2 regions of the Flexivirga alba genome follow, and region 1 is predicted to be linked to the other one. Evidence: riboswitches for the same ligand, from Rfam matches in the RefSeq annotation. Region 1 holds a riboswitch; the other holds the start of a gene.
The links. Region 1 has a riboswitch for thiamine pyrophosphate ahead of ACFQDH_RS14630 (ECF transporter S component). Riboswitches for the same ligand answer to the same signal wherever they lie in the genome.
Positions count from the first base shown of each region.

Region 1 (3,405 bases):
CCTTCGGTATGCCGAAGGTGTGCACGCGGGACAGTACGTCCGCCGCGCTGAGCGCGTACGCCGTCGCGACACCGACGCCGGACGTCACGAGGTTGTCCTCGATGACCACGACGTGCTGCACCGAGCGCGCCATACGTATCACGTCGTCGGACACCGGGAGCACCCAACGCGGATCGACCACGAGAGCCGAATGCCCTTGGGCCTCAAGCTTTTCGGCGACCTGCAACGCGGTCGGACACATCGAGCCCACGCCGATGATCAGCACCTGCGGGTCATCGGCGTCGTGCAGCACGTCAACCGCGCCGTCGGAGCGCAGTGCCTCCAGCGGCTCAGCCACGTCACCCTTGGGGAAGCGGATCACCGTCGGTGCATCGTCGACCGAAACCGCCTCGCGCAGTTGGGCCTTGACCTGCTCGCCGTCGCGTGGTGCGGCGAGTCGCAGGCCCGGCACGATCGAGCAGATCGACATGTCCCACATGCCGTTGTGCGACGCACCGTCCGAACCTGTGACACCAGCTCGGTCGAGCACGAAAGTGACTCCGGCATGGTGCAATCCGGCGTCCATCAGCATCTGGTCGAACGCTCGGTTGAGGAACGTCGCGTAGACCGCAACAACGGGATGCATGCCGCCATACGCGAGGCCGGAGGCCATGGTGACCGCGTGCTGCTCGGCGATGCCGACGTCGATCACGCGCTGCGGGTAGACCTCGGCGAACTTGTCGAGACCGACCGGGATCATCATCGCCGCAGTGATCGCGACCAGGTCCGGCCGCTCCTCACCCAGCCGCACCATCTCGTCGCTGAACTCGTCGGTCCAGATCCGTCCGGCAACCTCGAACGGCAGCCCGGTCTCCGGGTTGATCTTGCCGATGCCGTGCATGTGATCGGCCTGGTCATCCAGGGCCGGCTGGTAACCGCGGCCCTTCTCGGTGATGACGTGCACGATGCACGGTGCGTCGAACGCGCGCGCTCGACGCAGCGCCTGCTCGACCGCGGCCTCGTCATGGCCGTCGACCGGCCCGACATACTTGATGCCGAGGTTCTCGAACATCCCCTGCTGCGGATAGACCATGTCCTTGATGCCGCGCTTGACGCCGTGCAGCGTCTCGTAGACCAGGTCGCCGACGACCGGCGTCCCTTTGAGGGTCGTCTTGCCCCAGTCGAGCATTCGCTCGTAATTGCGCGTGGTGCGCAGCGCGGCCAGGTGGTCCGCGAGCCCGCCGATCGTCGGCGCGTAGCTGCGCTCGTTGTCGTTGACGACGATGACCAGCGGCAGATCCCGCTCCACCGCGATGTTGTTGATGGCCTCCCATGCCATACCGCCGGTGAGCGCGCCATCACCGATGACCGCGACGGTATGGCGATGACGCTCACCGCTGAGCACGCGTGCCTTGGCGATGCCCTCTGCCCATGACAGCGACGATGACGCGTGCGAGCTCTCGACGATGTCGTGCTCGGACTCCGCTCGCGACGGGTAGCCGGACAACCCGCCCTGCTTCTTCAGCTTCGAGAAGTCGTGCCGACCGGTCAGCAGCTTGTGCACATACGACTGGTGCCCGGTGTCGAAAACGATGGAGTCCGAGGGCGACTCGAACACCCGATGTATGGCGATCGTCAGCTCGACTACACCGAGGTTGGGACCCAGATGCCCACCGGTGCGAGAGACCGAATCGACCAGGAACTCCCGGATCTCGGCGGCGAGATCGTCCAGGCGATCTGCGGGAAGCCGCCGCAGGTCCTCGGGTGAGGAGATCGTGTCGAGCAGTCCCACGTCTTTCATGCCTTTCGTCTTCCGGTCTTGCGTCGATCGAGTCTACGCGTCGGTAGACGCGCACCCTGTCAGGACGCTCCAAGCCACCCGTCGGTTGCAAGGCGCCGGCGCTGGTACCGTGGAATCACACATCCACCGACAGGGGAGCGCTTCGGCGCTGAGAGTGCGGCCAGCCCGCAGACCCTTGAACCTGCTCCGGTTAGCACCGGCGAAGGGAGTCACGCATGGCTACTGTCAGCGCGCCCAGTGAACGTCCGACGATCAGCGCCCTGCTTGCCTATCGCACCATCGACCTGGTCACCGTCGCCACGCTCGGCGTCGCCTGCGGCGTCGTGTTCTGGGCCTGGTCCCAGGCATGGAACGGCATCAGCACCCTTGCCCTGTTCACCGCGCCACCACTGCTCGGCCTGCTCGCCGGCCCCTGGCTGATCGCCGGAGTGCTCGGCGGCCTGGTCGTGCGCAGGCCCGGCGCGGCACTCGCTGCCGAACTCATCGGTGCTGCCGTCGAGATGCTGATCGGCAACCAGTGGGGCACCAGCACGCTGATGTCCGGACTGCTGCAGGGACTCGGTGTCGAGGTCGTCCTCGCCCTGGTGCTCTACAAGCGGTTCGGCGTCATCGTCGCGGCGCTCGGCGGTGCACTTGCTGGTGCGTTCGAGATCTTCTACGAGTGGCACGCCTACTACGCGGCCTGGACCTGGAACTACAAACTCCTGTACCTCGGCTGCACGATGCTCTCCGGTGCGATCCTCGCCGGCGTCGTCGGCTGGCTACTGGTCCGTGCACTGGCCGCCACCGGTGTGCTTGACGCGTTCGGTGCGGGCCGTGAGCATCACGCCCGCAACGCGGTGTGAGCGGGGCACACGCCTCTTTCCGCGGCTTCGGCTGGCGTCCGTTGGGACGTCGCGAAGAGGTCATCAGCGGGCTCGACCTGAGCTTCTCCCCCGGCGAGATCGTGCTGCTCGCCGGCGGCAGCGGGGCCGGTAAGTCGACGGTGCTGCGGGCACTGGCAGGGCTGCTCGGCGAAGCTGTCCCCGGCGACCAGACCGGCACTGTGGAGGTCAGCGCCGCGTGCGGGTTGCTGCTGCAGAACCCGGCGGACTCGCTGGTCGCCTCGACGATCGGGCGCGAGGTGGCCTTCGGCCCCGAAAACCTCGCACTCCCCCACGACGAGATCTGGCGCCGGGCGCACGAGTGCCTCGCCCAGGTGGGTCTGACGTATGACGTGAGGCGCTCCACCTCCGCACTGTCCGGCGGCGAACTGCAACGCCTTGCGTTGGCGGGCGTGCTCGCCATACGACCTGGGTTGCTGCTGTTGGACGAGCCGACCTCGATGCTCGACGACGACACTGCCGACCACGTGCGTCGGCGCGTGTTGGAGGCGGCGCGCGCAACCGGCGCGACAACCATCGTCGTGGAGCACCGCATCGGACCGTGGCTCCCATACTGCGATCGCGTCGTGGTGCTCGAGCGTGGGCAAGTTGTCGCCGACACCACTCCGTCCGCGTTCACCGCCGAGCACACGGCGCGCATGCTCGACGCCGGCGTCTGGATGCCGGGTGTGCCGGACCCGACTCCGGTCCACGTCGACGCCAGTTGGGTGACTCCGGACCGGCCCGGTCATGAACTGCAGG
Region 1 is NZ_JBHSWH010000001.1:2,983,210-2,986,614, reverse strand. Features, by position in the region: gene dxs (1-deoxy-D-xylulose-5-phosphate synthase) at 1-1,771, opposite strand, end outside; TPP riboswitch at 1,902-2,005, shown strand; gene ACFQDH_RS14630 (ECF transporter S component) at 1,996-2,625, shown strand; gene ACFQDH_RS14625 (ABC transporter ATP-binding protein) at 2,622-3,405, shown strand, end outside.

Region 2 (3,405 bases), 1.1 Mb from region 1:
TAGTATTCGTGCCGCCGCGGCCGGATCCGGCGCTGCACAGATGGCCGACACGACGGCAACACCTGCGGCTCCTGCCTCCCGCAACGGTGCGACGTGGACCTCCTTGATCCCACCAATGGCAACCGCAGGGATATCACAGCAGTCCAGCACTTCGCGAACGCCGTCGATGCCGAGTGGAGCGGCTGCGTTCGGCTTGGTTGGCGTGGCAAACACGGGACCGATCCCGAGGTAGTCGATCGTTCCCGCGGGCCACTCAGCTACTGCCTCGACCTCGTCGATGCAGGACACCGAGTGGCCGATGGCCAGACCGTGGCCGGCGACCCGGCGCGCGTCGACCGGGTGCAGGTCGGACTGCCCGAGGTGCACGCCATCGGCACGGGCTGCGAGTGCGACATCCAGCCGGTCATCGATGATGAGTGGCACGCCCGCAGCCGCGGTGAGGTGCCGTAATTCCCTTGCGGTGTCGATCAGTTCGCGGGTTGTCGCTTCGTGATCCCGCAACTGCACAGCCGTCACTCCCCCGGCAAGAGCTTGGCGCACGGTCTCTGCGACACCTCGGTCGCCACACAGTGCCGAGTCGGTGACCACGTAGAGCCGCAACCACTGCGCATCGAAAGTCATGCACGCAACCTTTCGAGCTGTTCGGGGCTGAGATCGTGCAAAGCGTCGAGGATCTCCACCGCGAACGTGCCCGGGCCCGATGCGCGCGCCATCGCGACCTCGGCGGCGATCGTCCACACTGCGGTCGCCGCGAAGGCGGCATCCGCAGGCGATGCGCACGCGGTGAAGGCAGCGGTGATCGCGCCGAGAGCACAGCCGACTCCGGTCACCTTGGTCATCATGTCCGTGCCGTTGGAGACCGTGCGCACCTCGTCGGCGGTGATGATGTGATCGACCGGCCCGCTGACCGCGACAGCCCCACCGGTCCGGCCACACAGGGAACGGGCCGGCTCGAGCGCCGTCTCCGGGCCGGCGGTGCTGTCGACTCCACGGCCTCCCCCGTCGAGCCCGGCAAGGCTGATCACTTCCGAGGCGTTGCCGCGTATGACGGTCGGTCGCAACGGCACGAGCTGGGCGCTGACCCGATCCCGCAACGGGAGCCCACCAACGGCGACCGGGTCGAGCACCCACGGTGTGCCGGCGGCTCCGGCGGCCCGCGCGGTGGCCACCATCGTCTCCCCCGCTGCGGGGTTGATGGTGCCGACGTTGATGAGGACGGCGTCCGCGATGCCCGCGAAAACCGTTGCCTCCTCGAGGTTGTCGACCATCGCGGGTGCAGCGCCGAGGGCGAGCAATGCGTTTGCGGTGAAGCCGGTCACCACCGAGTTGGTGATGCACTGCACCAGCGGCCCACGCGTGCGCAGCTCGGCAAGCAGGTCACTCACGTCGGTGTTGTTCACCAGGGCCACCTCTCCTCGCGTACGGCGGCATCCCAGAACATCCACTCGTAGCGCGTCGCGATCTCCACGTGCTCGGCCATGTCCGTCGCCTGACGATCGGACAGCTCGCGGACGGTGTCGTCGACGACCTGCAGCATCTCGGCCACGCTGCGGGCGAAGTCGGGGGCGGCATACGACTCGATCCAGCGTTCGTAGACCGGATCGCTCGAACCTGAGGTCGCCAGCGCCATACCGACCTGCTGGTAGATCCAGTAGCACGGCAGAACCGCCGCGAGACCTTCATGGAACGGACGCTGGGCGCACACCGACAGCAGGTAGCTCGTATATGCAGTGGTAGCAGGCGACTTCGGCGTCGTGTGCAGTAGCGCCGGGTCAAGCCCGGCTTGCTCCAGCAGCGCCGGATGCAGGCCCAGCTCGGTTGCTATCGCAGACCCGGCGTGCGCGGCCAGGGTGCCCGCCGCACCGGACGGTGCCTTGGCCGCGAGCAGGGCGAGAGCCCGTGCGTACTCGCCCAGATAGAGCGTGTCCTGTATGACGAAGTAGCCGAACGCTTCTCGCGGAAGCGTCCCGTCGGACAGGCCCCGCAGAAAGTCGTGTGCGAGCACGCGCTTCAGGCCGTCCTCCATCGGTGCTCCGAGCACCGGCCACCAGGTATATGACGTCATCGACATCGAAGATGCCCCTTCCTCCGCCGGCATTGTCCGGCTCAGGTTGTGGCGGTCGGCGACGGTTCGGTCGCCCTCTCAGCCCGGTCCTTCCGAGCTCCCGCGGGTTGTCAGCACCACCGTAACGTGGCGACGCCGAGGTGTTGGTGCCGGCTCAGCCCAGCGCCCGGGTGACGTCGCGCAGCAGGTCGTCGGTGTCCTCGAGTCCCACGGAGAGTCGCAACACTCCGTCGGTGATGCCGACAGCCGCCCGAGCGTCGGCGCCCATCCGACGGTGCGTCGTCGTCGCAGGATGGGTGATGAGCGACTTGGAATCGCCCAGGTTGTTCGAGATGTCAACGATCTCAAGGGCATTCATCAACGCGAACGCTTCGTCCTTGCCGCCGTCGAGCTCGAAGGTGACGACCGTGCCGCCACCGCTCATCTGACGCTTGGCCAGCTCGAACTGTGTGTGCGACTCCAGGAACGGATACCAGACCCGGCGGACCGCAGGGTGCTCCTGCAGCGCCTCCGCCAGCCGCAACGTGGACGCCGCTTGGGCCTCGACGCGCAGTCGCATCGTCTCCAAGCCCTTCACCAGCACCCAGGCGTTGAAGGCCGACATCGAAGGCCCGGTATGCCGCAGGAGGTTCTCGACCGGACCGTGAATGTAGTCCTTCGGCCCGAGGATCGCCCCGCCGAGGACTCGTCCCTGACCGTCGATGTGCTTGGTCGCCGAGTAGACGACGATGTCGGCGCCGTGCTCGAGCGGCTGAGAGAACACCGGTGTGCCGAAGACGTTGTCCACGACGACCTTCGCGCCGGCGGCATGAGCACACTCGGCGACGAACTCGATGTCGACCAGCTCCTGCATCGGGTTGCTCGGCGTCTCGAAGAACACGGCTGCGGTCGGCTCGGAGAGGGCCGCCTTCCACTGCTCGTTGTCCGGACCGTCGACGAAGACGGTCTGCACGCCCCAGCGCGGCAGGATCTCGTCGAGGATCACGAAGCACGAACCGAAAAGGCCGCGTGCGGCGACGACTCGATCACCGGCGCCGAGCAGCGCGGCGAGCGCGGTGAAGACCGCGCCCATGCCCGACCCGGTGGCATAGCAGGCCTCCGCGCCCTCCAGTTGCCGCAACCGTTCCTCGAAGACCGCGACGGTCGGATTGCCATACCGGCTGTAGACGAACCGGTCGACATCACCGGTGAAGGCCGCCTCGGCGTCCTGCGCCGTCTCGTAGACGAAACCCGACGTCAGGTAGAGCGCCTCGGAGGTCTCCTCGAAACCGCTACGGGCCAGCCCGCCCCGAACCGCGACGGTGTCGGGCGACCAGTTCTTCGATGGTTCTTCGGTCATA
Region 2 is NZ_JBHSWH010000001.1:4,067,783-4,071,187, forward strand. Features, by position in the region: gene thiE (thiamine phosphate synthase) at 1-621, opposite strand, end outside; gene thiM (hydroxyethylthiazole kinase) at 618-1,400, opposite strand; gene tenA (thiaminase II) at 1,397-2,065, opposite strand; TPP riboswitch at 2,067-2,179, opposite strand; gene ACFQDH_RS20180 (O-succinylhomoserine sulfhydrylase) at 2,220-3,404, opposite strand.
Region 2: another riboswitch for thiamine pyrophosphate. It lies ahead of tenA (thiaminase II); the one in region 1 lies ahead of ACFQDH_RS14630 (ECF transporter S component).